Regions from separate parts of the Luteibacter sp. NPDC104163 genome, predicted to be linked through region 3. Evidence: predicted binding sites of a transcription regulator. Region 3 holds the regulator's gene; each other region holds the start of a gene.
What was found. The regulator sigma-54, encoded in region 3, starts transcription at its own class of promoters, with help from an activator protein. The targets are predictions, from matches to a motif close to TGGCACGNGCNTTGC.
Positions count from the first base shown of each region.

Region 1 (7,741 bases), on a different contig from region 3:
TCACGTCCGGTTCGGCTTCCATCATGGCGATGAGCGCCGCACCCGATACTTCCTCAACCGGCGTCGCACCGCGGTACTTTTCCGGCAGGTCGGCGGCGCGCACATCGCCCTGGGGCATGAGGATGGCCATGCGCTCCACCAGGTTCGACAGCTCGCGGACGTTGCCCGGCCACGCATGGGCGCACAGGGCGTTCATGGCGCTCGGGGTGAAACGCACCGACGACAGGCCACGGGTGACCAGGCGCTGGTTGAATTCGGCAATAAGCGCCGGCAGGTCTTCCAGGCGCTGGCGCAGCGGCGGCATTTCCAGCGGGAATACCGACAGGCGGTAGAACAGGTCTTCACGGAAGGTGCCACGCTCGATGGCGCCCTCGAGATCGCGGTGGGTCGCGGCGATGATGCGCACGTCGCAGCGCTGCGCACGGTTGCCGCCGACACGCTCGAACACGCGCTCCTGCAGCACGCGGAGCAGCTTCACCTGCATCGGCAGGCTCATGTCGCCGATTTCGTCGAGGAACAGCGTGCCGCCCTCGGCCAGTTCGAAGCGGCCCTTGCGCGAGCTGATCGCGCCGGTGAACGCGCCCTTCTCATGGCCGAACAGTTCGCTTTCGAGCAGCTCGGCCGGGATGGCGCCGCAGTTGATCGCGACGAACGGCTTGTCACGGCGCGGCGAGCAATCGTGGATGGTGCGGGCGACCAGTTCCTTGCCGCTGCCGGATTCGCCCAGCACGAGCACGCTGGAATCGAACGGGGCGACCTGGCGGATCAGCGCGTTCACCCGCTGCATCGGGCCGGACTGGCCGACGAAGCGCAGGCTGGAGACCGCCGGCTGCATGCGGGCCTGGAGGCTGCGCAGGGCTTCCGACAGGCGCTCGTAGCGCAGCGGCATGTCGATCAGCTCGACGTTCTGGATGTTGTCGTCGGCGATCAGCGCGGTGGCGATCGGCGAATCGGCGGCGACCAGCATGGGCAGTTCGCGGGCCTGGCGGCCGAGCGGTGCGAGGTAGCCTTCCAGCTCGGCCTCGTCGTCCACCGTGCCTACATAGGCACCGCGCCAGGCCTCGCCCGCTTCCACCGTGTGCATGCGGCTGGCCAGCACCGGGCGGTAACCCAGGAAGGCAAGCGCCGAACCCACGGCATCGGCGCGGGACGGGTCGGATTCGACAACGAGAAAGTTGGACGACTTCACCGGATATACCTCGCGTAGAGAATGATCGAAGGCCCCTGGGCGGGTCCGTGCTGGAATCCCGTCGCCTTCGTTGCAAGGTATCAATCAAGGAGCGTGCCAACGTCGGAAAACCGACGGGAAAAGCCTGAAATCCGCGTCAGGGAACGGACTGTCGCCGTGTAGGGAAAACCTTTTCGGCAACGTGTGAAAACGCCCCGGTGAGCGTCAGCGTCAATCGTGACGACACGCGTCACGAATGTGACGCAGGAAGACACGCGACGTTCTTACGTCACGTGACGTAAAAGGTCACCCCTGGGCCGACTGGGCCCGGGCCTCGGCGACCTGGCGCCGGTGCTGGCGGAAAACCAGCCGCTCGATCTCGTCGCGGACCGGTTCGGAAAGGCCATCGAAGGCCACGAAACCCTTGCCGTCCATGGGCCCCGGCTGGCGGATGCCCGGCAGTTCGAGGGGCAGCGCCCTGACCACATCGAAGTGCAGCTTCACCAGCACCGACTCGCCCACGGGCGGCAGGCCGTCCCAGGGGAGGACCACGCCAAGGGCGTTGAAGCGCAGGGAAATGCGGGGTGGCAGGGCCGACTGCGGCAGGAGAAGGCGGTTCACGATCTCCATGAGGACGTTGAGCTTGGCATCCAGCCGGGCGACCTCATGACTGAGGGCGTTGTCCTCGTCGCCGGTATCGACCCGGCGGTCCATCAGGGCGGCTACGGCGACCAGGACGTTAGCGTTGCGATCGTTGACCGAAGCCAGGGCGGCCGGCGCGGGGCGCTCGGCGGGCTCACAGGTGGCGTGGAACCGGGCGTCCCAGGTGACCCGCTCCGAAAAGGCCTTCCACGTCGAGTCACTCATGGGCCTGCCACCGTGGTGAAATCAGAACGAAGTATACGCAGCCACGGCCTTGCGTACCCGGTTCGAGGAACCGAGCGCCAGCGCGGTCTCGTCGCGGGCGGCCGAGACGAGGTCCTTGATCAGGTTGTCGATCAGCATGATCGACTTGAGCGACTCGAGCGTTTCCGGTGCCGGGCGCATCGTGCCGGCACGCAACACGGGGTCGCGCTCCGCTTCCAGGCCGGTCAGGTCATCCCAGCGCCCTTCCGAAGCGGCGGCGTGCATGGCCTCGGTCAGGGTCAGGACGCGATCGATGTCGCAGAAAGTGATGTTCATGCCCCGGCCCCTGCCACCTGGCGAGCTTCAGCGGGGATAGCCACCCAGCTGTCGCGGATCTGGCCAAGCAGGGTCGCCACTTCGTCCAGCGCCAGGGTATCGGCGTGCAGGTTGGCGAACAGGAGGCGGCGGCTCATGTAGTCGTACAGGGCATCCAGGCGCTCGACCAGCGAGGGCTGCACCTCGTGGTTCAGGCCGGCCTGCAGGCCGCCGATGATCTCGATGGCCTTGGAAATGGCTTCGCCACGCGAGGCGACGTTGCCAGTGGCGATGCAAGCCACCGCCAGGCGGATGCGCTCGAGGGCACCTTCCATCAGGAGGGTGACCAGGCCGTGCGCGTCGGCGGATTCAATGCCACCGCCGGTGCGGATTTGCTGGTAGGCGCCTGCGCCGCGCGAGTATCCCAGTGCCATGTCTAGTCGTTCCTACCGTGTTACTTGTTTGAGTTGCTCAGCGCGTCGAACTGCTGCTGGAGATAGCTGCTGGTGCTGCTGAGCTTGGTCATCATGGTGTCCAGCGCGGTGTATTGCGTGGTCAGCCGCTTGGTGTAGTCCTGCATCTGCTGGTCGTAATCCGACTGCTGCTGCGCAATATCCTTGGTCTTCTGGTTCAGGTTATTGGTGCGCTGGGTCAGGATGCCGGAGCTGGAGGTCCAGCTCGTGATCAGCTTGTCGAGTTTCGGCGCGATGCCGTTGTCGCCGCTGAGCAGGCTCTGCGTCTCCTTCGGGTTAGACGCCATGTATTTGGTGAGCTTGCTGGAATCGAACGCCAGCGTGCCATCGACCTGGAAAGACACGCCCAGGCTGCTGAGCGAAGTGGGGCCACCGTTGGCCGCCGCGACGTGCGAGCCGATAAGGCTGGAGACCTGGCTCTTGATCGACATGACCGTGGCGTCGCCGATGAGGGCGCCGACCTGGTTATTGGTCGCGTCGTACTTGGTCAGGGTCTGGTACGTGGACACAAACGAGTTGTAGGCGGTGACCAGGCTCTGGACCGCCGTGGTCACGGCCGACGTATCGGTCGTGATGCTGACGCTGCTAGGACCTTCCTTCACCAGGTTCAGCGTGACGCCATCGATCGCATCGGCCACGGTATTCGTCGCGCTGGTCGCCGCGGTTCCATCGATGGTGAATTCGGCATCCTGAGCCTTGGTCGTCGGGGTATCCGTCGTCGGGTCGAACGCGAGCTTGGATAGCCCGCCGTCGCCGCCGCTGGCGGTGACCGAGAACGCGTTGGCAGCGCCCGTGGAAACCGACGAAAGGACCAGGTGCGCGCCGTCCTTGCCGGTCACGATGCTGGCAGTCACACCGGGGTTATCCGATGCCTTGTTGATCTTGTCGCGGATGTCCTGCAGCGAATTACCCGTGCTGCCGATGTCCAGGCTCATCGACTTGTCGCCGATGGCGATCGTCAGCGTGCCGGTACCGACGGCAGCGGTCGAGCTGCTGATCGCGCCGGACGAGGTCTTCTGGGCCGTGGCGAGCTTGCCGACCACGATATTGAACGTACCGGGGACGGCTGTGTCATCAGCCGAGGCGGTGAGGATCGTGGTGTCGCCGACCGAGGTCTTCTGCGTGGTGAACGCGGAACCGCTGGTCAGCGCCTTCATGGCGTTCTGCAGGCTGGTCAGCGAGGAAGTGAAATTGCCGACCGCGGAAATCTGGGTGGTGTTGGCCGAACTGGCGTCGGAAAGCTTTTTATCCGTCGCGGCGCGCTTGTTGGCTACAAGGTTCGACACGATCGACGCGACGTCGATGGAGCTGGAACCCAGGGTGATCGGATTGGTGGACACGAGACTTCTCCTTGAAGACGCCTCACTGCCCTGGGCGCCAATTTGCCGACGGGTAGCCCTGCGCGCAGGGCTACCCGTGGCAACTTAAGCAATTACCCTGCCAACCCCGGAGCTAACCCGGGGAGGCGGAGCTCCGGGCGGATTAGCCGAGGAGCTTGGTCACGATCTGCTGCGACTGGTTCGCGGTGGCGAGCACCGAGACGCCGGCCTGCTGCAGGATCTGCGCCGAGGACATGTTCGCGGTTTCCTGGGCGAAGTCGGCGTCGGTGATGGCCGACTTCGACGAGGTCAGGTTCTGCGAGATGTTCTGCAGGTTGGAGATGGTCGACTCGAAGCGGTTCTGTACCGCACCGAGGGTCGAGCGCAGGTCGGAAACCGACTGCAGGGCGGCATCGATGCGGTTGATCGTGGCATTGGCATCATCCACGGTCTTGACGCTGGAATCGGCCAGGGTGTGGCTCGTATCGACCGCGACGTTGGCGTCCGCAAAGCCGAGCGTCTCGGCCGTGCTGTTAGCGGCCACCGTCACCTTGATCGCCTGCGACGACGACAGGTTCAGGTTGCCATCCTTGTCGACGAACGCGGTGACGCCTTCCGACGACTTGCTGTTGATCGCGTCAGCCAGGTCCTGGGTCGACTTGAACGTGCCCGAGATGCTGAAGGCGTCGCCGCTGCCGATCTGCAGCTTCAGGTCGCCGTCCTTGATCGTCACAGGCTGGTTGGCAGCGAGGGCGGCCTTGGCCGTGCTGGTGGCGGTAGCCGGGGTCGCAGCGCCGGTGCCGGTGGTCGCGGCATCAACCTTGGCGCCGAAGCCCAGGGTGGTGGCGTCAGCACCGCCAATGGCGATGTCGGCACCGGTCGAGTTGCTGAGGGTCAGCGATTCGCCGGTGACCGAGGTGGTGAGACCCGTGATGCCGAGGCCATCGATCTTGGCCTTCAGGTCTGCGATGCTGTTGAAGGTGCCGTCGACGCTCTGGCCACCAATGGTGAGGGCATTCGCCGCGATCGTGAGAGGCGTAGCGAACTTGCCGGTCATGTCGTTCGTGGCGGTACCCGGCGTGCTCGTGGCGCCGCCAGCGGTAGCCTTACCCACCGTGCTCAGGCCAAGGGTCGCAGCAGCCGAACCACCGAAGGTGATGCCTGCCGTGGTCGAGCTGTTGGAGATCTTCAGCTCGCCGGTGGTGGCGTCCTTGCTGGCAATGGCCGTGCCGCCCGCAGCCGTGTTGATCGCCGTGACCAGGTCGTCGACGTTCTTGTAGGTAGCCGGAGCGACGCTCACGGCGCCCGCACCCGTGTCGACCGTCAGGTCGTTCGTGGCGAGCTTAAGGCCCGTGGCGAAGCTGGCCGACACCGTCGTGCTGGCCAGGGAGCCGACCTGGTCGGCCTTCATGCCCTTATCGAGGCCAACGTTGATCACTTCACCGACGTTCGCGCCGACCTGGAAGCTCAGGTTCTTGGCCGAGCCGTCGAGGACCTTCATGCCGTTGAAGTTGGTCTGCGTGGCGATACGGGTGACTTCCGACAGGCGCTGCTGGACTTCAGAGTCGAGCGCCGCGCGGTCGGAGTTGGAGTTGGAGGCGTTGGTCGACTGAACGGCCAGCTCGCGGATGCGCTGCAGGTTGTTCGTGACTTCGTCCAGGGCCGACTCGGTGGTCTGCGAGAGCGAGATACCGTCGTTCGCGTTCTGCACCGCGCGGTTCAGACCGTTGATCTGGGTCGTCATGCGGGTCGAGATGGCGAGGCCGGCGGCGTCGTCCTTGGCGCTGTTGATGCGGTTACCCGAGGACAGGCGCTCGATAGCCGAGGACAGCTTCGTCTGCGAGGTCGACAGGTTGCGCTGAGCATTCAGCGACATGATGTTGGTGTTGATGGTCAGAGACATCGTAATGATCCTTTGGTAGCGGAACCGAATGGCCGGAGTAGGTGTCGGCGTATTCCGGCGGGGTTCCGATAGGGAAGCCTTCCGCCTCAGAGAGGTTTACGGCACGCCGGGAGGAAACTTGAGAACTTTTTCTACCTGTCAACAGTTATTTTTTGACGGGGGCCTGGGACGTAGCCCTGCCCTGCCACTGTCGAGGGAGGTATCGGCACGGGTGCGCCGGGGTTTAGGGCCATTTTTCACTTCCTGTGTGGAAATCCGGCCAGGGGGATCCGGGCCGGCAACCGTGCCGTTGGTGGAAAGGTCAACCCAAGGTGTCGCAAGAAACCGAGGCGTGGTGGCAACCGCCCGGCAAAGCCATCCATGGTGAACGTCTTACGCGTTCTGCCATTCAGTACCTGAATTACTTCAGGTAATTAAAGAGCGAAAGGTTCTGCATCTTCACGTAGGCCTGCTGGGCGGCATCGAGCGCGCTCTGCTGCTGCGAGAACTTGCTCGCCGCGCTGGCGTAGTCGAGATCCTGCAGACCCGAGAGCGTCGTGTCGTACTGCAGCTTCATGTCCGAGCCCAGGCTGGTCTGCTGGTCCAGCGTGTTCATCCGCGCGCCGATCTGGGTACGCGTATTGAGGAAGCTGCCCTGGGCCTGGTCGAGATTCTGCAGCTGCGCATTCACCGCGTTGTTCATCGCCGCGCCGCCACCCGGCGTTTCGAACGCCGTGATGAGGCCTGCGACCGTGGAGAACACATCCTGCGACGACGACGGCGTGACCGAGAACGAATCGCCGGCGGCCGGCGCACCGGTCAGGTTGATCTGCGCGCCGTTGAAATTGATGACGCCCGAGTTACCCGCGTACGTACCCGTGCTGATCGCAGGACCGGTCGGATCCGCAGCGTCATGGATTTCGTAGTTCGATGCATCGGTGAACGTGATCGTGTAGCTGCCACCCGTCCACGCCGAGGCATCAGTCACGGTGGTGGCACCGACGACGCCGGTACCGGTATTCGTCGCGCCCGCAGCGGTCTGGAACGTACCGTTGCCGCCCTTGATCGACATGAAAACGTCGTCACCGCTATCGCCCGTGGCCACCTGCAGCCCGGCACCGGCCGCGACCATGCGCTGGCCCTGGTCGCCGCTATAGGAAACACCGAGGCCCGACTGCGTAAACGGCTGCGCCGACGTGCGATTGCCGGCGAAGATGAATTCACCCTGCCCGTCCTTCGTATTGCCCAGCGCAACGAGCTGCTGCAGCGTCTGCCGAAGTTCCGTCGCGATCGACTTGCGCGACTCATCGGTCTGCGTGCCGTTGCTGCCTTCGAGCGCGAGCGTACGGATGCGATCGAGGATATCCGACGCGTTCGACAGCGACTGCTCTTCCGTCGACAGGCGCGTGGTGGCCATGTTGATGTTGCGCGAGTACTGGTCGTTCTGCGCGCTGGCGGAATTGACGTCGACCGCCCGCGCCGCGGCGGCGGGGTTGTCCGACGGGCTCTGCATCGCCTTGCCGTTGCCGAGGGCCAGCTGCGTCTGCGACAGGTCGTACTGCCGGTTGAGCATCTGGTTGACGGACTGTTGCTGCTGCCAGGTCGTGGAGATACGCATGATCAGCTCTGCACCGCGGAAAGGAGGGACTGGAAGATGGAGTTCGCCGTGGTGATCACCTGGGCGGACGCCGAATACGCCTGCTGGAACTTCAGGAGGTTGGCGGCCTCCTCATCCAGG
Region 1 covers NZ_JBVJMK010000001.1:298,083-305,823, forward strand. Annotated here, with positions in the region: gene ACZ6YI_RS01275 (sigma-54 dependent transcriptional regulator) at 1-1,189, opposite strand, end outside; gene ACZ6YI_RS01280 (PilZ domain-containing protein) at 1,475-2,035, opposite strand; gene ACZ6YI_RS01285 (flagellar protein FliT) at 2,057-2,350, opposite strand; gene fliS (flagellar export chaperone FliS) at 2,347-2,763, opposite strand; gene fliD (flagellar filament capping protein FliD) at 2,784-4,142, opposite strand; gene ACZ6YI_RS01300 (flagellin N-terminal helical domain-containing protein) at 4,285-6,024, opposite strand; gene flgL (flagellar hook-associated protein FlgL) at 6,425-7,621, opposite strand; gene flgK (flagellar hook-associated protein FlgK) at 7,624-7,741, opposite strand, start outside.
Region 1: a site for sigma-54 is predicted at 4,231-4,245, ahead of fliD (flagellar filament capping protein FliD). Genes of this name have one in related genera too.

Region 2 (7,741 bases), on a different contig from region 3:
CACGTTGTAGTGGCCGCGGCCATCCCACGTGCCCTTCGGGTCTTCGCGTGAGACGGAACCGCCAAGGTGCAGCACGTGGCCGGGCGCGTTGTTCGGCGTCCAGGCCGCGCGTGCCGCGACCATGCGGCCATCCAGGTCGCCCTGCAGGTTGCCGCCGTTGTAGTAACCCAGCTGGACCAGGTAGGCCTTGCGGGCAAGTGCCCAATCCACACCGATGCGGCGGTTGGCGTACACGGCCTGCATCGGTAACGAGGTTTCCAGGAACGAGGTCGTACCCGTGCTGGTGTTGCCCTCGAAGCCCACCGGTGTCTTCATGAAGCCCACGCGCACCGCGCCGGCATCGTCGCCGAGCAGCGCCTTGGTCTGCAGGCGGAAGAACACGTCGAGCCACGTCTTCGCCTGGAAATCGAACACCGCCGTGGCGTCATACACGCCCTTCTTGCGGATGAAGAAGCCGAACTCCTTGCGGCGGTTGGTCTGGGCGTCCTCGTACGTACCCTGGTCATTGCTGAAGCGATCCAGATCGAACTGGTACTTCACGGACAGGCCCAGGTCGGTGCCATCGGCGAACACATAGTGCGTCGGCCAGTTGTTGCGCCAGTCGTACTGGTTGCGCGGCGCGTCGTCCGCCATGGCGCAGGCGCTACCGGCCAGCGCCAGCAGCGCAAGGATCGTCTTCTTCACTCATGTACCCCTTCCTACCCCGCCACCCACTCCGGCGGTTCCAGCAAAAATTAGCAGCCATCGCAGGTTCCTGCGTGGCCAAAAAGGCACAGGCGGTCACAAAACTGTCATCTGGCCCTGCTGCATCGGCCGGAAACGGGCAGGCTTGAGGCAAAAAAAGGGGGAGCCGAAGCTCCCCCTCCCTTCCTCACCCCGAGGAATGCGATCAGATCGCGTAGTACATCTGGAATTCCAGCGGGTGGGTGCTCGCACGGTAGCGGGTCACTTCCTGCATCTTCAGCGCGATGTAGCCATCGATGAAATCATCGGTGAACACGCCGCCGGCCTTCAGGAACTCGCGATCCTTATCGAGCGCGGAGAGCGCTTCGTCCAGGCTCGCGCACACCTGCGGGATGTTCTTCTCTTCTTCCGGCGGCAGGTCGTACAGGTCCTTGTCGGCCGGTGCACCCGGGTCGATCTTGTTCAGGATACCGTCCAGGCCGGCCATCATCAGCACGGTGAAGGTCAGGTAGCCCGACTGCATCGGATCCGGGAAGCGGATTTCGATGCGACGGCCCTTCGGGCTGGCGACGTACGGGATGCGGCACGAAGCCGAACGGTTACGCGCCGAATAGGCGAGCATCACCGGCGCTTCGAAGCCCGGCACCAGGCGCTTGTAGCTGTTGGTGGTGCTGTTGGCGAACGCGTTGATGGCCTTGGCGTGCTTGAAGATGCCGCCGATGTACCACAGCGCCGTCTGCGACAGGCCGCCGTACAGGTCACCCGCGAACAGGTTCTCGCCGTTCTTCGACAGCGACTGGTGCACGTGCATGCCCGAGCCGTTGTCGCCGACGATCGGCTTCGGCATGAAGGTCACGGTCTTGCCGGCCTGGTGGGCGACGTTCTTGATGACGTACTTCATCGTCATCAATTCGTCGGCCTTCTTCACCAGCGTGTTGAAGCGGGTGCCGATCTCGCACTGGCCCGCATTGGCCACTTCGTGGTGGTGCACTTCGACCACCTGGCCGAGCGACTCGAGCACCTTGCACATGTCGGCGCGCAGGTCGCCCAGGCTATCCACCGGGCTGACCGGGAAATAGCCGCCCTTCACGCCCGGGCGGTGGCCGGTGTTGGTGCCGTCGTACTTGTAACGCGACGACCAGGCGGCTTCTTCCGAGTTGATCTCGTAGAACACGCGGCCCATGTCGTTCTGCCAGCGGATCGAATCGAAGATGAAGAACTCCGGCTCCGGGCCGAAGAACGCCGTATCGGCGATGCCGGTGGACTTGAGGTACGCCTCGCCGCGCTTGGCGATCGAGCGCGGGTCACGGCCGTAGGCCTGCATGGTGCTCGGCTCGAGAACGTCGCAATGCAGGATCAGCTGCTTGTGCGCGCTGAACGGATCGAGGTGGGCCGTTTCCGGATCCGGCATCAGGACCATGTCGGACTCGTTGATGCCCTTCCAGCCAGCAATCGAGGAGCCGTCGAACATCTTGCCGTCTTCGAAGGTGCCTTCGTCGATCTGGTGGGCCGGGAAGGTCACGTGGTGGTGCTTGCCGAGCATGTCGGCGAAACGCAGGTCGACGAACTCGATTTCCTCGTCCTGGATCAGGTTCAGCACTTTCGAAGCGGCGGACATGGGCAAAACCTCGGCAATAGGTGTTGGGGCGCAGGGCTTGTAGCAATCGCTATGCCAGCGGCCCCGCATGGGAAGACCGGCCTGGATCAAGCCCCGGCATCATAAACCCGCCAAATGACATGTGCTGGATTGCACCACGACGGTGCATTTATAAGCCTCATGCACCAAATCGGCTGCGTTGCGGCATGCCTTGCGCCAATGCGCCGCGCCCACGCAAGATGCGCTCGCCGAACGGGGCGGGGGCGTCGCGGCTTTCAGGGACCGGGAGAGAGCCATGGGTGCGAAGCCCCAGCGATGGATCGCGTGCTTGCTGTTATTGGCCTGGCACATGGCCGGTGCCCAAGCAGCACTGCCGCCGATAGACACCGCAGCCGTACGGGATGACACACGCCCCACCACGCGCGAAGGCAAAGACCTCGTTGCAGCGCTGCAAGGTGCGCCCACGGAGGGCGACCTGTTCGATCTGGCAAGCTTGGGACCCTCCGCACCCTCGGCGGCGGGAGACGCCGCCATCGCGCTGCTTGATAGTCCACGACCCGACATTCGCGCGATCGCGGCAGCCTCCCTCGGCTACGTCCGCTACCCGCCGGCACAGCAGGCACTCCAGCGCGTACTGGCCGATCCTGCCGATGCCTACGCCAGTGCCTTCGCGGCCCTTGCCTTGGGGCGCCTGGGCGACCGCGCCGCATTACCTGCGCTCCACCGGGCCGCCAGCGGCTATTGGTATCCACCGGTTCGGGATTACGCCGCGGCCGCGATCAACCAGATCGAGCACCCGGCGCCGCTTACCCCGTTCCACCGACAGGAATGGGCCCTGGGCCGCACGTTGCCTTACGACTCGCGTTGCGCGCTTACCGATCGCCCCATGGTTTTGCCGGAGCTGTCCATCGATGGTGGACGGCTATACGGCATCGACAAGGGCGAGTTCGGGGGTGGGCTGTACTTCGACGATGGTCAAGGCCATGTCAGCCAGCTAGGCGACATGAACGTGCAGGCCATCGCACGGCTGGGCACCGACATCATCGCGATCTCGGGTCTGTCGCACCTGGGCTGGGTGAATGGTGCCGTGTACAAGCTCGAGCGCGCCCAGCACGGCGATTGGCACGCCACGTACTGGCGCCGCCTGCCCTGGGCGCCTTACGGGGCCGTAGCCGAGCCCGGCCAGCTCCGCATCGTCCTACCGGCAGCCGACATCCTTCTCGCCACCGATGGGAGCTTCTCGATGGCACCGTGCCCCGGTACGCGTCACGGCGAGTGGCGTGATCGCGTGGGTTCACTGAGGCCGGCCTCACCTTCCCTCTTCCCGAAGTCCAACCCGCTTCTTCTTGCAGGCGAACCATGAGCAACGCGACCGCACCAACGCCGCAGACCGACGTCCTGACCATCCATACCGTACGCACACCCGCCAGCCTCCGCCGCAGCGTGATCGGCATGTACCGCTGGGCGCCGCGCGCCTTGTTCGTCATGGCGATCGCGGCCGTCGCCGTGATCGCTTGCTCCGTGGGTACGCCGAGCCATCGCCCCCTTGACTGGCTCCCGCCCATCGTCGGCATCGTCTCCGGCCTGGGCTTCATCGTGTGGATGATGACGACGACGGTACGCAGGCTTGCCGACAAGGCCCAGCGCGAAGGCTCACCGGTGTTCACGATCACCCGCGACACCGTGAAGTACACCACCACGGTCATGTCCGCCGAAGTGGCATGGCGCGCGGTACACAGCGTCTGCGTGTCACCACACACGCTGTACGTCTTCACCACGCGCTCCTGCGCGCTCTTCATTGATCGTGGCGCGCACGATGCGCGCTTCCTTGAACTGGCGCGCGCTGCAGGCGTCAGGGTGCGCGGAGCGTGACCGTGGCGAGTTCGCCACCCATCCGCGCCACGCTGGATCCCGAGGTCACGAAAGCATGGAGCGCTGCGCTCGCTGCGTACGGGAAACGCTTTGGCTGGCTCTACGTCGTGGGCGGCGTCGGGATGGTGGTTGGCCTGGCAGGCCAGTGGCTCGCGGGCAAGTGGATGCTCCTGGCCGTCATACCGGGCATGGGCGCCTTCTTCGCAGCGGCCGTAACGTCGAGGACGGCCGCGCCGAAGTGTCCCCATTGTGGCGAGTTGCCTTATCCACCCTTTCGGCGTGGGGTCGATCCCTACTCCGTCGAGTCGTGTACGCACTGCCTTTACTGGTTGCGCAAACCCTGGTGACGTTGAACAGACTTCCTGCAGACGTTCGCTGCAACGAAGTCGCGCACATAGTCTGCGCAGGCCTGGGGATTCGACTGCAGGATGCCGTGCGGTCCATCGACTGCCTTGAGAATCGAATCCGGGCGGGTGGCGTGGATATGCTCCGTCGCCGCTTGCGGCACGAGAACATCGCGTGTCGCACGCAGGCAGAGCAGCGGAACTACCGTCAAGGCGAGCGAGGAGGAGACATCCACCGATAGCGTGGCTGCCAGGCGCCCTCGAAGCGCCGCGTTCCCAATGCCCGACACTGCCTCCATATAGGATTGCCTCAACGCTCGCGGTGCACGATTGCCGATCAGGAACGGAAGCGATGCGTGCGCCCAGGCCCGGCTCATGAACATGAGTGGGACCAGGGACGAGAGATGCCTTGCCCAAGGCCTCGGGCTACGTGCGAACGTCGCGGCAAGCACCAGGCCACGCAAGCCGGGTGGCTTCTTCGCGGCCAACAGGATAGCGAGCGGACCGGCGAATGACTCACCCAACAAGATGAAGGGCGACGGCGGAAGCAACGGTGCGACGTACTCCGCGAGCTGGTCGTATCCGGCGCCGGCCTGATCAGCGTATGGAATGATCTGTACTCGCAGATCGTCACCCAGGCACGCCCGGAATGGTTCAAAAAGCATGCCGGTACCATCCATGCCGGGGAGCAGCACGAGTGTCGGCGCATTATTGTGGCTCATAGCCACCGGCGGGCACCGTCGTGCCCTGAACTCGTGAAACCATCTGCGCCCCTCGTGTTGACGAACCGATTTTATGAATACCCCAAAATCGGTGACTGGCACCCCTAATCATACTTCTCTATGCGGAATAGCTTATCGCGCTGGGACAGCCTCGTTACGATGAACACGTCTTGATTCAATTCAGCGGGAAGCTTGTCGCGAAGCATAGATGCAACGAACTGAATACCTTCACGTTCAGCGAGCGCGGCGATCCTCGCGAGCTGATTTCCGTGCATCAACTCTCGTTTATCGTTAAGCAGAAAATGAACGCAGGGGATCATCTGATCGTCGGCGAAAATTGTGTACGCCAGATCGAAGCAAGCGATCTCGCCTTGCTTCTTTCCGGAGCTCATATTCGTGTTGAACGCAGAAAACTTGAATATCGAGGCTCCACGTCTTGCAACTCGCTCGACTTTAACAGCGAAGCTCTCCCCATAAAGTTCTTGAGATACTTCGGAAAAAATGACATTAAACCGATTGAGTTGAGACTGAATGCGCTGCTGGGCATCACGCGAGAACATGAGACTCTCGAGATTCCTGAGGCTAACTTCTATCTCATCGATGCGAGCGTTTACCGATCGTATCGATGCAATTTGGCTTTCCGCCTCTCCCTTTCTTCTACTAAGGTCATTTAGCCTTGCGTTTAGGTCAGACAAACGCTCGTATGTCATCCCATCGAGCACCGAAGACGCCAGCGACCGTTCCTCGCTTACAACGTGGGCACGCAGATTCTTCAGGCTGGAAATGCGCTCACGAATTGACGTCAGGTCGCGTTCGATATATGCGGCCTTCTGCTCAAGCATTCCATTATGGAATTCTACAAGCTGTTCGAACGACTTCTGTATCCCGTCGACGTGATCACGTGCCGACATATAGAGCTGCCGTAAGGCCGCCATATCAATCGTGACACTTGAGGTGCGAAGCTCTCTCGCCGCATCAGTGATCAGCTTCTCCTTAAGCTGAAGATGCGATATCTCTTCAGATGCCACGTGAGCCTGGACCTTAAGATCGCTGAGTATCCTCAGATCCTCATCCATGCTAGCCCTAACGCCTAGCGAGGTGACCTCGGCGTTTATTCGCGAGATCCCGGCCTCGACGACGGCAAGCGTCGCCTCGTATCCAGATAACGATTGCGTTCGCTGAAGGCGAGCCAGAAAGCTCTGTTCAATGCGTCGATCAGCAAGAAGCATCTGCTTCTGCTCTCCGTCGGCCACGTCGCAACCGAACATGAAGAGATAGAGGGACTCATACTCCTCATCCCTCGTGAATTTGTCTAGCGTCTTCAGCGTATTCGAATTCGCCGATTCACTATATCGAATATTATGGGAAATGATCTGCCTGTATGTGGGTTTCTTCCCGAGCTGGCCCGGCACCAACAGTTCCGAAACCGCCTCTTTGAAGCCCTCCTCCGTATAAGACTGACCCGACACGCGCCGAATTGCTCGCTTGCGCGATAGGAAGTTGCGTTCGATGCACACGTCTCCCGAAGGGTCGGAGGAAAGATCTTGAGTTAGGCACAGCGAGACGAGAACCTCTTTTTCAATCAAGTAGTCCTTAACAAGACGATACTCGTCCTTACCAGTTTCAGGATCGGTATAGATCTGCTTCGGGCTTCCCCCCAAGCAGAAATCGACGAGCATGAGGGCCGTCGTCTTGCCCACACTGTTACCCGTAGACTTGCCCGCACCTGTTGGCGTCTCATCAACGATTAGGTTTAGGCCCTGACGGAACTTGATTTCTCGAATCAAGCCGTCCACTGATGATATGACCAAGGCTCTTAAGAACATAGGGCTAACCAACCATCTCCATCCAACTCCACAAGATCAAGTAGAAAAAGCCAGTCCAACGAGAGCACGAAAACGGGAAAAGAAATCTCCGACTTAACGAGTCCGAATAACTCGTAAATAGAAGCGCGACGAACCTCGTACAGGTGCTGAAGTAAAAGACCGCCGCCGAAGTAGGCCGATTGCCTTGGATTAACGTCTTCAGGCAAGAGCATGAACGACCCCTGGCGGTCTATCAAAGACCTTGCAGTTCATGAAAGCGTGAACGACAAGGGCAGCAGCCGCAAACTCCGCATCCTCCATCGCTACATGACCTGCGAAACCTTCACTTTCCGAAAAGCGTCCAACGACCAAAGAAACGAGCTTTAGAAACCTCTTATCGCTCGACGCCTCGTCAGAGGTACTTGCGTAAAGGGCGAGAATCGCCAGAAAAACTGATCGACTCTTGTTGTTTCCGAGACGGTCGAACTCCGCATATATAGCATCGACCTTCGCCGTGTATGGCGCGCACTCCTGAATGATGCGCCTGGCCTCAATCAGCTTGTTATGGTCGATCTTCTCGTCGATGGCAAAGGGGAGACCGGCGCTCGCCAGGCTTGAAATGGCTTCCGCCTCTGCAAGCTTAACGATCATGGCGCCGAGTGTGCTCTGAAGTTTAGCTGTCCGTCGTTCGACAAATTCGCTCTTTATGAACTCATA
Region 2 covers NZ_JBVJMK010000008.1:33,073-40,813, forward strand. Annotated here, with positions in the region: gene ACZ6YI_RS11685 (OprO/OprP family phosphate-selective porin) at 1-633, opposite strand, end outside; gene glnA (type I glutamate--ammonia ligase) at 890-2,302, opposite strand; gene ACZ6YI_RS11695 (HEAT repeat domain-containing protein) at 2,577-3,644, shown strand; gene ACZ6YI_RS11700 (YcxB family protein) at 3,641-4,153, shown strand; gene ACZ6YI_RS11705 (alpha/beta fold hydrolase) at 4,476-5,219, opposite strand; gene ACZ6YI_RS11710 (DUF2326 domain-containing protein) at 5,324-7,015, opposite strand; gene ACZ6YI_RS11715 (ABC-three component system middle component 6) at 7,036-7,257, opposite strand; gene ACZ6YI_RS11720 (ABC-three component system protein) at 7,244-7,741, opposite strand, start outside.
Region 2: a site for sigma-54 is predicted at 2,345-2,359, ahead of glnA (type I glutamate--ammonia ligase). Genes of this name have one in related genera too.

Region 3 (7,741 bases):
GGCATGCGCTCGAGGTCGGAGCGACGGTTGCGTACGTCCACGCCCACGGCGATGCGACGGCGCGGACCGTGCTCGCCCTGGCTGACGGCGGCGACCAGCTGCGGGATGAGTTCCGCCGGCATGTTGTCGACGCAGTAGAACTCCAGGTCCTCCAGCGCGCGGAGGGCGACGGTCTTGCCGCCACCGGACATGCCGGTGAGCACCACCAGGTGGATGGCGCCGGCTTCGATGATGGGGCCTTTGAGGAGCTCGTCGTTCACCGGGGTCACCACGGGGAGAACCGGCGCATCTGGTGCGCCTGGCGGTCGATGAAGGTCTGGGCGGGATCGATGCCCTTGCTCTTCAGTACATGGTTGCGCACGGCCGCCTCCACAAGCACCGCCAGGTTGCGGCCAGGCGCTACGGGGATGGTGATCTTGGGTACGTCGACGTCCAGCACGTTGCGCCTGCTGACATCGCCGGTGAGGCGGGTCATCGCGTCGGTCTCCTCGCCATCCTTCATCGGCTTCAGGTGGATCACCAGGCGAAGGTACTTCGACGGCTTGACCGCCGTGTGGCCGAACATCTCGCGGATGTTTAGGACGCCCAGGCCGCGGACCTCGAGCAGGTCCTGCAGCAGCTCCGGGCAGGCGCCATCGATGACATCCGGGGCGATCAGGGTGAATTCGGTGGCGTCATCGGCGACCAGGCGGTGGCCGCGGCTGATGAGTTCCAGGGCCAGCTCGCTCTTGCCCGAGCCGGGGTCGCCGGTGATCAGGACACCGATCGAGAACACCTCGAGGAACACGCCGTGCAGGGTGACCCGCGGGGCCAGCGTGCGCGCCAGGTGGTATTGCAGGTAGGTGAGCAGCTCGTGGCCGCGCTTGGTGCTCTGCCAGAGCGGGGTGTCGGTTTCCTCGGCCACCTCGCGAAGGTCCGGCGGGATCGCCTGGTCCTTCGTGACGATGAGCGCGGCCGGCTGGTACGCCGCGATCTTGTGGATCGCTTCCCAGCGCTGGCGGGAATCCAGCCCGTCGAGGTAGTTCAGCTCCTCGGTACCGATGATCTGCACCTTGTTGGGGTAGATCACGTTCAGGTAGCCGACCAGCGAGGGGCGGCGGCTGAGCTTGGCGTTCGGCTCCAGGACACGGGCTTCGCCACGCATGCCCGCGATCCAGCGCAGGGCCATGCGTTCATGGACGCCGTCGAAGAGTTGTCTGGCGGTGAGCCGATCCACGCGGGGGTTCCTGTCAAAAAGAAAGCCGGTACGCAGGGGTACCGGCTTGCTTATATTGTGCCACAGGCCGCCTGGGGGCTTTACGTGGCGGCGCGGGCCTCGCGGACCTCGCTGTTGTGGTGGTCCTTAAGCTTTTCCTTATGCTTTTTCAGCTGGTCGGCGAGCTTGGCGATCATGGCGTCAATGGCCTTGTACATGCCATCGCCGATCGTGCCGTCTTCCTGGCGGATGATGCCCTCGGCGTGGAGCCGGGTGCCCGAACAGTGGAGCGTTCCGCCCACCTTGTGTTCAGCCTTATCCACGGATAGCACGACATCTAAGGCGGTGATGTTGTCGAAAAGGCGTTCGAAGCGGCCGATTTGCTGTTCCACGCGCTCGCGCAGGGCAGGGGTGATCTGGATGTGCTGGCCGCTGATCTGGATTTGCATGACGCCTCCTTCTTGCTGAGGGTGCCGCCGCTGGGGCGGCGAGAGGGGAGTGGCGGGTGCCGCTCCTGAACCTGTCGACTATGGGACCGTGATCCTCCGAGGGGGTTCCGCGCCGCGCTTAACTCGCGCGAACGCGTTCACTGGAACTGGGGATGCGCATCGCTTCACGGTACTTGGCCACCGTACGGCGTGCGACCTGAATACCGCGTCGATGGAATTCCTCCGCGAGGGCCTGGTCGGACAGCGGGCGACGCGGGTCTTCCGCCGTGATCAGCTTGCGCAGCATGGCCTGGATGGCCGTCGCGGACGCGCTGCCGCCGTCTTCCGTGGCCACGCCGCTCGAAAAGAAATGTTTCAGCTCGAAGGTACCGCGCGGCGTGTGCATGTACTTGCGCGTGGTCACCCTGGAAATGGTCGATTCGTGCATGCCCACCTCCTCGGCCACCTCGCGTAGCACCAGCGGGTGCATGGCCTCGGGGCCGTAATCGAGGAAGGCGCTCTGCCGGCGGACGATCACCTCGGCGACCTTGGTCAGCGTCTCGGCACGCGATTGCAGGCTCTTCAGCAGCCAGCGGGCTTCCTGGAGCTGGCCTTTCATCCAGGTGGCGTCATCGCCGCGGGCACGGGCGATCAGGTTGCAGTAATGCTGGTTCAGGCCCAGCCGGGGCTGGGCATCCGGATTGAGGCTGACCCGCCAGCGGCCGTTCTCGCGGCGCGCGTAGACATCCGGTGCCACATATTCGACCGGGGTGGCGTCCAGCGCGGCACCGGGCCGGGGATCCAGGCTGCGGATGAGTGAGGCGGCGACGGCGACATCGGCCTCGGCGGCCTTGAGGCGCCGGGCGATCTTGCCGGTATCGTTGCGCGCCAGCAGCTCGATCTCGTCGGTGACGATCCGGATGGCGAGGTTGCGCTGGGGTGTTTCTTCGGAGAACTGGCTGAGCTGGCAGAGCAGGCAGTCGCGCAGGTCCAGGCTGGCGATGCCGGTCGGATCGAAGCGCTGGATGCGCTTGCGCACCGCTTCGATCTCGTCGAGCTCGCAGTGGAATTCGCGCAGGGCCGTCTGGACCGCCTCGCAGCCATCACGCAGGTAGCCGTCTTCGTCCAGCGCATGAATGATCGCCGTGGCGATGGCGTGGTCGCGCTGGGTGAACTGGGAGAGGTTGAGCTGCCATTCGAGGTGTTGCTGGAGGCTTTCCGGTGCCGCGTTCTGCGGCTCGAAGCCTTCTTCGTCGCCGCCACCATTACGTGACGGGGCGCCCGCGTAGTCGCCGGCCTCGCCCTGGAAACGGTCGTCGTCCCAGTCCGGCGTAAGTTCGTCGGAGGGCGATGCGGTGGATTCTTCCTCGCGGGTCGCCTTGGCGGGCTGCTCGTCACGGGCCCGGTACTCCATGGCCTCGTCGAAGCTGGCGCTTTCTTCCGGCGCGTCCGCTTCCGCCTCGGCGTCTTCCGCGAACTCGAGCAGCGGGTTGCTTTCCGCGATCTGGCGGAGTTCGGCCTCGAGCTCCAGCTGCGACAACTGGAGCAGGCGGATGGCCTGCTGGAGCTGTGGCGTCAGCGTGAGCTGCTGATGCAGGCGAAACTGAAGTCCGGGTTTCATTACCTTCGCAAGATCGGGTTACCGAGCCATCCTAACCCCTCGCGGCCCCCCTAAACCAGCCGCCCTGCACGCCTATGCCGCCCGGCCGATTCTGCGTAGTCGTGGGAGCGCGCTTGCGCGCGATGGGGGCTGCGGGAGCCCCCATCGCGCGCAAGCGCGCTCCCACAAAGGCGAAATCAGATCCGGAATTCACGGCCCAGATACACCTCGCGGACCTTTTCGTCGGCCAGGATGTGCTGGGGGGTGCCCTTGGAGAGCACCTCGCCGTCGTTGAGGATGTAGGCGCGGTCGCAGATGCCCAGGGTTTCACGGACGTTGTGGTCGGTGATGAGCACGCCGATGCCGCGTTCCTTCAGGTGGCGGACGATGCGCTGGATTTCGCCCACCGAAATCGGGTCGACGCCGGCAAACGGCTCATCGAGCAGCATGTAACGCGGGCGGGCGGCGAGGGCGCGGGCGATCTCCACACGGCGGCGTTCGCCACCGGAAAGGCTGATGCCCTTCTGTTCGGCGATATGCGAGATCTTCAGCTCGTCGAGCAGGCTCTCGAGTTCGTCCTCGCGCTGCTTCTGGGTCATGTTGTCGCGCAGTTCCAGCACGGCCAGGATGTTGTCGGCCACGCTGAGGCGGCGGAACACCGAGGCTTCCTGCGGCAGGTAGCCGATGCCGAGCTTGGCGCGCGCATGCATGGGCAGGCCGGTGATGTCCTGCTGGTCCAGCTTGATCTGGCCTGCGTCGGCCTGGATCAGGCCGACCACCATGTAGAAGCAGGTGGTCTTACCGGCGCCGTTGGGGCCGAGCAGGCCCACCACTTCACCTTCGCGGATGGAAAAGGCGAAATCGCGTACCACCTGGCGGGCGCGGAACCGCTTCTGCAGGCCTTGGGCTGAAAGCATCGTGTCAGGGCTTCTTCGTGTTGTCCGCCGGCTTGGCCGCGGGGGCGGCGCCTGGCTGGGTCTTCGGCTGGAAGGTCATGTGGATGGTGGACGTGCCGTTGCTCTCGCCCTTCATCGTGCTGTCTTCCGTGTTGTACGTCAGCTTGTCGCCATCCGACGTGCCCTTGTTGGGCTGGTCGACGTGGGCGTTGCCGGTAAGGATCGCGACGCTGGTCTCGTTGTCGTAATCGATGTTGCTGGCGCGGCCGTGCATCCAGTTGCCCACTTCGTCCTGCTGCTGGACCGTCGCGGGTTTGCCATCGATCACCGCACGCTTCACCGAATTATCGTCGTTGAGGTAAACCGTGGCCTTGTCACCCGTGATCTTCAGGGTGCCCTGCGTGATCACGACCTTGTTGGTATAGATCACGATGCCCTGCGGCTGCTGCGAGCCATCGAACGTCTTGGCGTCGACATGGACTTCTTCGTTGCGGTCCGATTTTTTCGCCATGACCGGCGTGGCGAGCGCAAGGAGCGCCACCCCGCAAGCCGCGAACAATGCCTTAGCGCTTGCGTGGCTGGTACGTGGTGTGGACTGCATCGAGGAGCTCCAGGTGCTTGGTGTCGAGGTTGGCACGCATGCCGATGCCGTTCATTGTAGAGCTTCCCTGAACGATACGCGCCGCTTCGGCCGTTTCCAGGCGGTTCTCCTTGGGCCATGCGGTGACCTCAGAGGTATCGATGCTGGCCGGCGGGCTGGTGGCGAACGCCACGCGGTCCATGTGGACCAGGCCCTGGAGCTTGAGCATCGTGCCGTCCTTGTTCACCCAGCCGTACTGGGAGTGGCCGGTCCACGGCGGCGCGGTCGTGTCCTTGGTCGGGGGCAGCACGAAATTCGGCGCATTGATGTACAGCGATTCATCGCCCTCGCGGCGCTCCAGGTGGGGCGCGATGAGCTTGAAGGCGGGCTTGCCTTCCTCGTTGTACGAATCGAGGTCGAAGTTGGTCAGCACATAGCCCGAACGGGGCGGACCCACGAAGTCGTCAACCTTCTTCGCCGGGGCCACCCAGTAGTACAGCAGCACGCTGGCACCCAGGACCGCGGCGAGGATGGCCGAGGTTCCGGTGGCGCTGCGGTCCTTGAACAGGTTGAAGACGCTCACAGCCAGCGGTCCCGCTCGGCTTCGGCCTTGCCCTGCGCGGCCAGGATCATGTCAGCCACTTCGCGGGCGGCGCCGTAGCCGCCGGTCAGGCGGGTGCGCCAGTGGGCGCGCTCGGCGACCCACGGATGGGCGTTGGCGACCGCGACGGCAAGGCCGGCGATGCCCATGGCGGGCAGATCCGGCAGGTCGTCGCCGACGAAGGCGGCTTCGGCCGGCTCCAGGCGCAGGGCCTCGAGCAGTGCGTTAAGCGTGGCGCGCTTGTCCTTCTGGCCCTGGTAGACGTGCTGGATGCCCAGCTCCTCGGCACGCAGCGAAACCGGGTGGCTGATGCGCGCCGTGATGATCGCGACCTTGATGCCGTTTTCCTGCAGACGCTTCAGGCCCAGGCCGTCATGGACGTGGAAGACCTTGGTCTCGCGACCGTCCTCCGCGTACCAGAGCCGCCCATCGGTCAGTGTGCCATCCACGTCGAATACGACCACGCGGATGCGTGCGGCGCGTTCGGCGACGTCGGCGGGGATCTCGGTGTAGTGCGTGTAAGCCATGGCGTGAAGGATACAGGGGCGGTGCCGGCGCGGTGGGGACGCGCGGGGCGCGGCGTCAGACGACGCGCGCGCGGAGCAGGTCGTGGATGTTCAGGGCACCGACCACGCAGCCGTCGGCGTCGGTGACCAGCAGGGCGTGGATCTGGTGCTTCTCCATCAGCTGGGCGGCCTCGACGGCGAGCTTGTCCGAGCCAATGGTCTTCGGGCCGCGGGTCATCAGCTGGGCGACGGTGGCACCGCGAAGGTCCACGCCATCGTCATCCAGCGCGCGGCGAAGGTCACCGTCGGTGAACACGCCAAGCAGGCGGCCTTCGGCGTCGACGACGGCGGTCATGCCCAGGTGCTTGCGGGTCATTTCGACCAGCGCTTCGCTCAACGAGGCGGTGACCGGCACGCGCGGGACGTCGTCGCCCTTGTGCATGACATCGCCGATATGCAGGAGCAGCCGGCGCCCCAGGCTGCCGGCCGGGTGCGAGCGGGCGAAATCATCCGAGGTGAATCCGCGCGCATCGAGCAGGGCCACGGCCAGCGCATCGCCAAGGACCAGGGCCGCCGTGGTGCTGGCGGTCGGCGCCAGGCCGTGCGGGCAGGCCTCGGAGGCGACATTGCCGTCGATATTCACGTCGGCCTGGCTGGCCAGCGAGGAGCGGGGGTTGCCCGTGATAGAGATCAGCGGGATGCCCTGGCGCTTGATCGCCGGCAGGATGAAGAGCAGCTCGTCGGTTTCGCCCGAGTACGAGATGGCCAGGACGATGTCGGAGGGCTGGATCATGCCCAGGTCGCCGTGGCTCGCCTCGCCGGGGTGGACGAAGAACGAGGGGGTCCCGGTGGAGGCCAGCGTCGCCGCGATCTTCCGGGCGATATGGCCCGATTTGCCCATGCCGGAAACCACCACGCGGCCCTTGCACTCCAGGATCATCTGGCAGGCCTGGACGAACGAGGCGTCCACGCGGCGCTCCAGCGCCCGGATGGCGGCCGCCTCGGTGGCGATGACGGTACGTGCGCTACGCACGATGGTATCGGCGTTCACGGTCGTCTGGCTGGCGGGCGGGGCGGTGCGGGCGTTCATTCGGCCTTGGGGTCCGGGTTGGGGGCTGTCCCTGGGCAACCCGGAATGTCCATTTCTGCGACACCGGATTTCCATTACCATTACATATTCTCATTTTATCGTCGCTGCCATCGACCGGTGATTCAGGGTCCGTTTCGGAACCCCCGGCCGCGGCGACTTTCCCATCCCACGGAGACCCCATGGACGCTGCCCGCATCCAGGCATTGATCGAAGCCGGCCTGCCCGGCGCCCGGGTGGACGTGCGCGGTGATGACGGCGTCCATTTCGAAGCCGAGGTCATCTCGGCCCAGTTCGCCGGCAAGCTGCCGCTCGCCCGCCACCGCCTCGTTTACGCCACCCTTGGCGACCTCATGGGCGGTGCCATCCACGCCCTGGGCCTGAAAACCCTTACCCCGGAAGAAGCCGCCGGCCGCCCCTGATCGCGCCGCGCCCCGCATTCCGCATCCCGAAGGCATAAAAAGAAACCCATGGCCAAGATCCTTATCAGCGGCGGCCAGCCGCTTCACGGTGAGGTGAGCATCAGCGGCGCCAAGAACGCCGTGCTCCCGATCCTCGCTTCCTGCCTGCTCGCCGATGAGCCGGTGAGCATCGGCAACGTGCCGCACCTGCACGATGTCACTACCTTTATTGAACTGCTGGGCCGCATGGGTGTGCGCGTCGTCCTCGACGACCGCATGAAGATGCACATCGACCCGCGCCCGGAGAACAGCTGCGTCGCCCCGTACGAACTGGTCCGCACCATGCGTGCGTCGATCCTCGTGCTCGGTCCGCTGGTGGCGCGCTATGGCAAGGCCGAAGTGTCGCTGCCCGGCGGTTGCGCCATCGGTTCGCGTCCGGTCGACCAG
Region 3 covers NZ_JBVJMK010000004.1:90,240-97,980, forward strand. Annotated here, with positions in the region: gene rapZ (RNase adapter RapZ) at 1-260, opposite strand, end outside; gene hprK (HPr(Ser) kinase/phosphatase) at 266-1,216, opposite strand; gene hpf (ribosome hibernation-promoting factor, HPF/YfiA family) at 1,297-1,644, opposite strand; gene ACZ6YI_RS06845 (RNA polymerase factor sigma-54) at 1,763-3,244, opposite strand; gene lptB (LPS export ABC transporter ATP-binding protein) at 3,421-4,140, opposite strand; gene lptA (lipopolysaccharide transport periplasmic protein LptA) at 4,145-4,720, opposite strand; gene lptC (LPS export ABC transporter periplasmic protein LptC) at 4,683-5,282, opposite strand; gene ACZ6YI_RS06865 (KdsC family phosphatase) at 5,279-5,827, opposite strand; gene ACZ6YI_RS06870 (KpsF/GutQ family sugar-phosphate isomerase) at 5,883-6,896, opposite strand; gene ACZ6YI_RS06875 (BolA family protein) at 7,076-7,315, shown strand; gene murA (UDP-N-acetylglucosamine 1-carboxyvinyltransferase) at 7,364-7,741, shown strand, end outside.